Regions from separate parts of the Echinimonas agarilytica genome, predicted to be linked through region 1. Evidence: predicted binding sites of a transcription regulator. Region 1 holds the regulator's gene; the other holds the start of a gene.
What was found. The regulator LexA, encoded in region 1, represses DNA repair genes until DNA is damaged. The targets are predictions, from matches to a motif close to TACTGTATNNNNATACAGTA.
Positions count from the first base shown of each region.

Region 2: ruvA (Holliday junction branch migration protein RuvA) is a predicted target of LexA. The motif match lies at 2,057-2,076, and genes of this name have one in related genera.

Region 1 is NZ_JAMQGP010000008.1:39,405-44,797, reverse strand. It holds gene plsB (glycerol-3-phosphate 1-O-acyltransferase PlsB) at 1-1,270, opposite strand, end outside; gene lexA (transcriptional repressor LexA) at 1,409-2,029, shown strand; gene NAF29_RS14795 (SulA-like leucine-rich domain-containing protein) at 2,026-2,631, shown strand; gene coxB (cytochrome c oxidase subunit II) at 3,028-4,107, shown strand; gene ctaD (cytochrome c oxidase subunit I) at 4,128-5,393, shown strand, end outside.
Region 2 is NZ_JAMQGP010000003.1:258,768-264,160, reverse strand. It holds gene ruvB (Holliday junction branch migration DNA helicase RuvB) at 336-1,346, opposite strand; gene ruvA (Holliday junction branch migration protein RuvA) at 1,380-1,991, opposite strand; gene ruvC (crossover junction endodeoxyribonuclease RuvC) at 2,097-2,618, opposite strand; gene NAF29_RS08430 (YebC/PmpR family DNA-binding transcriptional regulator) at 2,624-3,370, opposite strand; gene nudB (dihydroneopterin triphosphate diphosphatase) at 3,400-3,834, opposite strand; gene aspS (aspartate--tRNA ligase) at 3,840-5,393, opposite strand, start outside.

The DNA of each region.
Region 1 (5,393 bases):
TGGTGACTTCCATGACGTGCTCATACCCTAAATAGATAGGCACAAATACAATCGGCCGAGATTCAGAAACCAATTGGCTTTGAACTGTCATGGCGAACATACCGGTTTTAGGCGACAGCAATCTGCCCGTGCGGCTGCGACCCCCTTCGGTAAAATATTCGACAGGAAAGCCTTCTTTAATCAACCAACTCAAATACTCCCGAAACACGGTTGAATACAACTTGTTACCCCGGAATGAACGGCGAATAAAGAATGCTCCTCCGCGGCGAAATATTGGACCTGCCGGCCAGAAATTTAAGTTAATACCGGCTGCAATATGAGGGGGAACCAAGCCTTGTTGATAAATCACATAACTAAGCAGCATGTAATCCATATGGCTTCGGTGGCAAGGTACGTAGACGATTTCCTTCCCGGATTCAGCGAGTTGGCGTACCTGTTCCATGTTGTTGATGTTGATGCCGCCATAAATGCGGTTCCATAACCACGTCATGAAGCGATCTAATATCACCACCAAAGTATTAGAATACGTAGCAGCAATCTCCTTCATATACACTTGAGCTTGTGCGCGCATCTGCTCTTGTTTGCCCGGATCTGCATCGGTGATTTGCGCAATTGCTGGGTTTTTCGACAGCTCTTTAAACATGCGCTTATGATTCGGTAAACGAGGACCCGTAGAGGCCAAACGTTGACGATAAAAATGGGCGCGGGCCAAACGGGCAATACGGTGAGCACTTTTGTCATTGTCGCCAAAGCGCTCGGCAAATTCGTGTAATGATACAGGTGTGGCTAAACGCACGAAATGAGAGCGTCCAAGAAACAGAACCGTCCACGCTTTACGGAGCCAACCCGGGGTTGGGCGTTCGGCCAACCAAGACAATAATCCAGCTTTTGTCTTGCCGGGATTTCTCCCCCAAAAGTGCTGCACCGGCAGCAGCTGAATATCGAGTTCGGGGGAAGCCTTGTGAGCTTCCAACAAGGCGCGAAGCGCTTTTTTCAATCTAGTTTGGTGAGTCCTACCAAATCGCTTACCACTAATAAATAAAACAGACGGATGTGCGCTGTGACTATATGGACTGGGAAGGCCAGCTTTGGAGGTAATCTCAGCAAGCATCATGGTATCAACGGCAGAATCGTTCTCCATGACATAAACCACGGGCTGTTTGGTTTCAGCCAGCGTTTCAATCGCGTCAGAACAAATTGGACGCGTATGAACCAATAGTTTCAATGGCCACTTCATAATAGAGGCGAAGAACTTGGAGTGATGAATCATTTTTGAAGCTGCAAAGTAGGTACAAGAACCGCAATTATAACAAAGCTTGAAAACAATATTCTGTTGTTATTTTGTGTTGCGATCATGGCAATACTGTATTACTGTACAGTGGTACTGTATAAAACAACAGGCATAAAGATGCGACCTTTAACCCCAAGACAAGCTGAAATTTTTCAACTGATTAAAGACACAATTGATGCGACAGGCATGCCTCCAACACGAGCTGAAATTGCTCGCCAGTTGGGCTTTCGTAGCGCGAATGCTGCTGAAGAGCATCTAAAAGCCCTGGCACGAAAAGGCGTTATTGAAATACTTGCAGGTACCTCGCGAGGGATTCGAATTCTCGGCGAAGAAGCATCGAATGATGAGTCTGGCTTGCCGCTTATTGGTCAAGTTGCAGCAGGGGAGCCAATCTTAGCTCAAGAGCATGTTGAGTCACATTACGCAGTAGACCCATCGATGTTTAGTCCCAAGGCTGATTTTTTGTTACGTGTTCACGGCGATAGCATGAAAGACATTGGCATTCTTGATGGTGATTTGTTGGCCGTACATCGCACTCAAGTCGCACGAAATGGGCAAGTAGTAGTTGCCAGAGTTGAAGACGATGTCACGGTAAAGCGTTTACAACAAAAAGGGCATCACGTGACCTTGCTGGCAGAAAACGAAGACTTTGCACCAATCGAAGTCGATTTGAGAACGCAACCTTTTAATATTGAAGGGTTGGCCGTTGGTGTGATTCGTAATGGGAATTGGTTATGAAACATTTACTGCAGACAAAGATTAAACACCCGGGTGTTTGGCACCCAAATGGACTTAATACTGTTAAAACAGTGACATCTGGTCATGCATTTATTGATAGCGAGCTACCTAATGGTGGGTGGCAAAGTGGTCATATTTATGAAGTGTTGGCAGGCCAACACAGTGCCGTATTCTCACTGCTAAAACTGACTCTCAAAGCGTTAAGTCAGCAACGCCGGTGGTTGGTGTTACTCAATCCGCCTAAATGGGTTTTAGATGAAATCTCAGAGATGAAGGGCTTGCGACCTGAGCATTTACTGATTGTTCATGGCCGCCGCGAATCAGATACGCTTTGGGCCACTGAACAAGCGATGCGAAATGACAATGCAGCATGTATATTGGCATGGCCTGATTCTTTAGATGAGCGGGATATCAAGCGGCTAAAGCTTGCTTCTAAAGGAAAAAACGCATTGAGTTTTGTATTTCCTATGGAAGATACCACTGCAAGCTGCGGCTCTCAGTTAAAAATCATTGCTCATCAGCATAGTTCTGATGCCCAAAAAATAGTGCTTCCATGTTTGGAAAACAATCAGTTAGACGCAAGTAACGATAATCTGCATTAAATCTGCGTTTACTCTTGCTCAGAAAGAAGTCGAGCAAGAGAAGTAGATCACCTTTCTAACAATTAGTTTTTATCCATTGTTAAAAATATTTAACAATCGAATAAAAAACAACCAATTCAAAAACAGCTAGTTAGCTAAATTCCAGCAATAGAGCTTCTGCTCTATCTAATTGAATCTTAAGTTTGAAATACGGTTCTGCTAGAGAGATCTCTAGACTAAACCTAAGATTTACTTAATTCTTTAAATGTAACCAATAACGTTTTTATGTCTTCGGCATAATGCTGTCTACGTTATCTGATACCGCTCGTTTATCACGTGCTGGATGGAGGAATTAACGTGAGCGTTGTACGAAAAGGACTGTCTGCGGTTGTAGCCTTACTGATTCAAAGTAAAGTTATGGCAGAAGATATGCCGTTAAACCTGACCAAAGGCGTTACCGAAGTAAGCGGCCGTGTGTATGACCTACATATGACCATTTTTTACATTTGTTGTGTGATTGGCTTCATTGTGTTTGGCGCAATGTTTTACGCCATCATTAAACATCGTAAATCTAGAGGCGCTGTTGCCGCCAATTTCCATGAAAGCACCAAAATAGAAATATTGTGGACAGCAATTCCGCTTGTGATCCTCGTGGGTATGGCCATCCCAGCGACGAGCACGCTCATTGCAATGGAAAATACTGATGATGCCGATGTCACCATTCAAGTTACAGGAAGCCAGTGGAAGTGGCATTACCGTTATTTTGAGGATGACCTAGAATACTTCAGTGTACTGGCGACACCTCGCCAACAGATCGATAATAAACTCGAAAAAAGTGAGAATTACTTACTTGAAGTCGATCGGCCCCTCGTTATTCCCATCAACAAAAAAGTGCGTTTTTTAATGACCTCAGATGATGTGATTCATTCTTGGTGGGTCCCTGAATTTGCAGTTAAAAAAGACGCTAACCCCGGCTTTATTAATGAGGCTTGGACTAATGTACCCAAGCCCGGTATTTACCGAGGTCAATGTGCCGAGCTATGCGGCAAAGACCACGGGTTTATGCCCATCGTTGTGATTGCAAAAGAGCAAGCGGATTACGACCAGTGGATGGCTGAGCAAAAAGCTGAACAAGCCGCGGTTGCCGAAGAAGAGCAACGTTTGCTAGCGCTACAAATGAGCGAGCAAGAGCTGATGGAGTTGGGTGAGCAAGTCTACCTAGCGTCATGTGCAGCATGTCATCAACCAAATGGGCAAGGGCTGCCGGGAATGTTTCCGGCGTTGAGAGGAAGTCCAATGGTGCTTGAAGATAAGGTCGCTCATATCGATATTGTGCTCCATGGTAAGGCTGGCACTGCCATGCCTCCGTTTGGTAAACAGCTTGCACTTAAAGAGTTGGCCGCCGTGGTGACATACGAACGTAACGCTTGGGGTAACGACACCGGTGAACTCATTCAAGCGTCTGACATTCAATCTCGCCGAAACGCGTCAAATTAAGGGAGTTAATCGTGACGACACTGACCGAATCAAACACGACCGATGACCAGCACGCTGGTGAGCATGAGCACCACGGTGCACCCAAAGGCATTATGCGGTGGGTATTGACCACTAATCACAAAGATATTGGCACTCTATATTTGTTGTTTGCCTTTGCCATGTTTTTACTTGGCGGCGCGATGGCCATGATCATTCGCGCTGAGCTATTTCAGCCCGGCCTACAACTCGTAGAACCCAATTTCTTCAACCAAATGACCACTGTTCACGGCCTCATTATGGTGTTTGGTGCGGTAATGCCAGCATTTACCGGATTGGCCAATTGGATGATTCCAATGATGATCGGAGCACCTGATATGGCGCTACCGAGAATGAATAACTGGAGCTTTTGGATACTACCGTTTGCATTCACCATGCTTGTGGCTTCGTTGTTCATGGAAGGCGGTGGGCCAAACTTTGGTTGGACTTTTTACGCGCCTTTATCGACAACCTACTCGCCTGACAGCACCGCGTTATTCGTATTCGCTGTTCACATCATGGGTATCTCATCGATCATGGGGGCCATCAACGTCATAGTGACCATTGTGAACCTTCGCGCTCCAGGCATGAATTGGATGAAGTTACCCTTGTTTGTTTGGACGTGGCTCATCACCGCATTTTTGCTGATTGCGGTGATGCCGGTGTTGGCTGGGGTCGTCACCATGGTGCTCACCGATAAATATTTTGGCACCAGTTTCTTTGATGCTGCTGGCGGAGGCGATCCTGTTATGTTCCAGCATATCTTTTGGTTCTTTGGGCACCCAGAAGTTTACATTATGATTTTGCCCTCATTTGGCATTGTCTCTGCAATCATTCCCGCTTTTGCCCGCAAACCCCTGTTTGGTTATGCATCAATGGTGTATGCCACCGCTTCAATTGCAGGGTTGAGTTTCATTGTGTGGGCACACCATATGTTTACCACTGGAATGCCCTTATTTGGCGAGCTCTTCTTTATGTACTGCACCATGCTCATTGCGGTTCCAACCGGTGTGAAGGTTTTCAACTGGGTGGCAACCATGTGGCGGGGTTCAATGACGTTTGAAGTGCCCATGCTGTTTGCATTGGCCTTTGTTGTGTTATTCACCATTGGTGGTTTTAGTGGCTTAATGTTGGCCATCACGCCGGTTGACTTCCAATATCACGATACCTATTTCGTGGTCGCTCACTTCCACTATGTACTGGTGACAGGTGCAATCTTTTCTATCTTTGCTGCGGCGTACTATTGGTTGCCCAAATGGACTGGACATATG
Region 2 (5,393 bases), on a different contig from region 1:
CACTAAATCTATTCGATTTATTCAATCACAGAAGATAACGATACTGGTGCATTTTAATAAATTATTCACACTATCAAAATAATCCTGAAAGCATTAGTTTTTCTAATCAAAAAGCAAAGAAAATCTAGTTTGTAACGCGATATCCCTCACATTAGTATGCACCTCATCGAAAGCGGCATGACCGTTCGTTTTCAACAATTTTTACGATGAATAGGTTTTGCTAGAGCCTATTCATCTCAAGAATTTGTAGTTCCCTGAATTTATTTTCTTTCCTGAAGCATAAGATTTTGCCCGCGTATTACGCGGGCTTTTTTTTGCTTGAAATTTGCTTAAGATTAATTCGACGTAGGCATGGTACGTGAGAAATGTAAAAACGCCCTTTCGGTTGCGATTCGCCCCCGAGGAGTGCGCTGAATAAACCCTTGCTGGATTAAAAATGGCTCTAATACATCTTCGATGGTTTCTCGCTCTTCACCAATCGCAGCCGCAACGTTATCTAGCCCCACGGGTCCACCATCAAACTTATCGATAATCGCAAGCATGAGTTTTCGATCCATCAGATCAAACCCCCTTGGGTCGACATCTAATAAATCTAACGCTTTGTTGGCGGTATCATGATCGGCCTGCCCGTCATTTCGTACATCAGCATAGTCACGCACGCGTCGCAATAAGCGGTTTGCAATACGTGGCGTCCCTCTTGAGCGACGAGCAATTTCTTCCGAGCCCGTATCCGACAAGTTCATGTTCAGATACTGAGCAGAACGCCCAACAATTCGGGTTAAGTCTTTGTCACTATAAAATTCAAGACGCTGCACAATCCCAAAGCGATCTCGTAACGGGGATGTAAGAGAACCAGCCCTTGTGGTTGCACCAATGAGCGTAAAAGGCGGCAAATCAAGCTTGATAGAGCGAGCTGCTGGCCCTTCACCAATCATGATGTCGAGCTGATAATCTTCCATTGCTGGATAAAGCACTTCTTCAACCGCAGGATTTAAGCGGTGAATTTCGTCAATGAATAGGACGTCATTGGGCTCTAGGTTTGTCAGCATGGCTGCAAGGTCGCCCGCTTTTTCTAATACGGGGCCGGACGTTTGACGCATATTCACGCCCATTTCATTGGCAACAATATGTGCCAACGTGGTTTTACCCAACCCTGGAGGGCCAAAAATAAGCAAATGATCGAGCGCGTCGCTGCGTTTACGAGCCGCTTCAATAAAAATGCTCATTTGCTCGCTTACATGAGGCTGCCCTTCATAGTCGGCCAACGTTTTAGGCCGAATGGCGCGCTCTATGACGTCATCTTCTCGCGTCGCATCCGCTTGAATTAAACGATCGGCTTCAATCATGGAATCATCCTTTGTATCATCGCCATTACTTGATTACATCATCGATTTAAGAGCTTCGCGAATCAGCGTTTCAGAGCTCATATCAGCTTGAGCAATTTTTGAAACGGCTTGTTTAGCTTGTGCATGTTTGTAACCCAATGCTTCAAGCGCACTAATTGCATCTGTTTTAGCGTCGAGCTCTGGTGCTTGAATATCTTTATTTGGCGCGGTGAGTTCAAAGTCTTGTGTCTCATCTCCGGACCAATCTTTGAGTTTGTCACGCATTTCAATCAAAAGGCGTTCGGCGGTTTTTTTACCAATGCCTGGGAGCTTGGTCAACGATGTTACATCGTCTAGGTTTACACAGCGTACAAATTGCTCTGCTGTCATTCCGCTCAAAATAGCCAAGCCCAATTTAGGCCCTACACCATTGGTTTTGATTAATTGTCGAAATAAGGCGCGTTCCGACTTAGAGCCAAAGCCAAACAACAATTGGGCATCTTCTCGAACCACAAAATGGGTGTATATAGTGGCTTGCTGACCTATTTCAGGTAAGTTATAAAAACTGCTCATTGGCATTTGAACTTCGTAGCCAACGCCCCCAACCTCCAGCAGTACCTCTGGCGGCTGCTTATCGGCAACTTCACCTCGTAGACGTCCAATCACGTGTTATTTCCACAACTCAAATAATTTGTTGAAGAGTAACACAAGAAAGTAAACGAGCGCATTACCACTGTAAAAAAAAACAGTATTCTGAGGAGTAAAGGAGGTTTATCGCCATCGACCGCGGGTGGTGCCGGTCGTTTTTCCTGCCATAGCAATGAGGCTTTGGCGTGTATGCGCATGACAAAGAGCTACTCCAAGCGCATCTGCCGCATCCGCTTGAGGCGTGGCATTGAGCTTTAAGATATGAGTCACCATGGATTGCATTTGTGCTTTGTCTGCTGCCCCGCTCCCCACAACTGCCTGCTTAATTTCTCGGGCGGCATATTCCGCCACGGGTAGACCTTGGCAGGCCGCAGCAACAATCGCTGCGCCCCGAGCTTGCCCCAGTTTGAGTGCAGAATCAGCATTCTTCGACATAAAAACACGTTCTATCGCAAACTCTTCGGGCTGAAATTGAATCACCAGTTCACGCACACCATCGTGGATTTGCCGTAGCTTCTCTGCCAAGCTCGCTTCGGCAACTCGAATGCATCCACTGCCAATATAATCCAGCTGCCTACCTTGGGCGCGTATGACACCGTAACCGGTAATTCTTGAACCGGGATCAATCCCTAAAATAATTGCCAATGCGGTTATCCTAATTGGGCCATAACATCGTCTGAAATATCACCATTGTGATAAACCTCTTGCACGTCATCATCATCTTCTAACGTGTCAATCAAACGCATAAATTTAGTTGCTGTGTCTAAATCCAATTCAGCTTTGGTCGATGGTACTTGGGTTACTTCAGCATTTACGGACGCTAAACCTGCGGCATCAAGTGCGTCTTTGACTTCACCAAACGTCTCAGGCGTGGTGATTACATCAAAGGTGCCATCGTCATGCTCAACAATATCTTCGGCTCCCGCTTCCAATGCGGCATCAGTCAACGTGTCTTCATCAATGCCAACGTCGTAACTAATGAGCCCTTGCTTGGTAAACAGGTATGAAACCGAACCATCTGTGCCAAGGTTGCCTCCTGATTTGGTAAATGCTGAGCGCACAGTGCTGACCGTTCGATTGCGATTATCAGTCATGGTTTCAACCATGACTGCGGTGCCGCCGGGGCCATAACCTTCGTAAATAATCGTTTCAAGTTCTTGGCCATCTAGCTCGCCTGCACCGCGTTTTACTGCGCGCTCTACAGTGTCTCGGGTCATATTATTCGACAGTGCTTTGTCGATTGCTGCGCGCAGCCGAGGGTTTGCGTCGGCATCCGACCCCCCCTCTCTTGAGGCGACCGTTAATTCGCGAATGAGTTTGGTGAAGAGCTTACCGCGTTTAGCATCTTGCGCGGCTTTGCGATGTTTGATATTTGCCCATTTACTGTGGCCAGCCATAATCTACTCCCTTGACTCGTGTGCTGTTATCACATGCTGTCGAGTAATCTTTGTATTGCTTTTGCGTTGCTTGCCGAACTGCACTGGCTTTGTGCTTGAGACGCGGTCAACCAACGGTAATCGAGGTGTTCAAGTGGTGCGAGCTTCAAAGGAACAGTCTTGGGTAAAACCAATGCGAACCAGTGCTCTGTATTGGTGACAACACCGCTGGGGTAACGGTGCCTCCACTGAGGGCGAATTGTATAACAAACGCTATGATTCATATTGATCCAGCGTCCCATTTTGGGGGTCAGCCCGGTTTCTTCAGCAAGCTCTCGAATCGCTGCACTTTCTATGTCTTCCCCTGATTCGACACTTCCGGTGACCGACTGCCAAAATTGGTCGTCGTCCGCTCGCTGCATGATCGCAGCGTCGCCAGTTTCAGTGATGATAACCACCAGCACCGAAACTGGACGCTTCAGCATCAATATTACTCAGCTGATTTTTCAGAAGATGATTCATCGGCGGCATAGGCTTCAATACCCAATTCAACCAATGATGCAGGATTAGCTAATCCCGGAGCTTCTGTCATCGGACAAGCTGCTGTTGTGGTTTTAGGAAACGCCATCACATCGCGAATAGACGTGGCACCTGTCATCAGCATAATTAATCGATCTAAACCAAAGGCGAGTCCGGCATGTGGTGGCGCACCGAATTTCAGAGCATCCAGCAAGAAACCAAATTTTTCGCGCGCTTCTTCATCGCTAATACCCAAAATGCGGAACACTGCACTTTGCATATCTTGGTCGTGAATACGGACCGAACCACCGCCAAGCTCAACACCGTTTAGTACCATGTCGTAAGCATCCGACAATGCTGTTTCTGGGTTTGCTTCGAGCTCTTCGGCGCTGACGCCAATCGGAGCTGTAAACGGATGGTGAATCGCCGTTAGGCCACCGTTGTGTTTTTCAAACATTGGGAAATCAACAACCCAAAGCGGTTTCCAACAGTCTTCAACTAAATCAAAGTCTTCACCGGCTTTGAGGCGCAATGCGCCCATCGCTTCGGCAACGACTGTCGCGTTGTCGGCACCGAATAACAAAATATCGGTATCTTGAGCGCCGGTGCGCTCAATCAACGCAGCAATAACGTCTTCATTGAGGAATTTTGCTACAGGCGATTGCACATCACCTTCGGCCGCATTGTTGACTTTCATCCACGCTAAGCCCTTCGCGCCATACACACCAACGTATTTGCCATACTCGTCAATTTGTTTGCGAGAGAGTTTAGCGCCGCCAGGAATACGCAATACGGCTACCCGGCCTTGCGCATCGTTGGCAGGACCAGAGAATACCTTGAATTCTACATCTTTGAGCAAATCGTCTACATCAACCAGCTCTAGAGGATTTCGTAAATCAGGCTTATCTGAACCAAAACGCTTCATTGCTTCTGAATAAGGCATGGTTGGGAATTCACCCAAATCAACGTCCAGTAATTGATTGAATAAATCTCGAATCATTGATTCAGTGGTTTGCATGACCTGCACAGAACTCATGAACGACGTTTCAATATCAATTTGAGTAAATTCAGGCTGGCGATCAGCACGTAAATCTTCGTCGCGGAAACACTTCACAATTTGGTAATAGCGGTCGAAGCCTGACATCATCAACAATTGCTTAAACAATTGTGGCGACTGTGGTAACGCAAAGAATTTGCCTTTATGTGTGCGGCTTGGAACCAAGTAGTCACGCGCGCCCTCTGGCGTCGCCTTGGTTAAAATTGGAGTTTCAATGTCCAAAAATCCATTGTCATCAAGGAAACGGCGCACTGCACTGGTCACTTTAGAGCGAAACTTAATACGGTCGCTCATGATGGGGCGGCGTAAGTCTAAGTAGCGGTACTTCAAACGCTGCTCTTCGCTATTTTCTTGATTAAAGTCGAGAGCCAATGGTGCGCTGGCGTTCAATACGGTAAGGCCGGTTGCAAGCAGTTCGACTGCGCCTGTCGCCATTTGGGCATTGACTTGGCTTTCTGGACGAGCGCG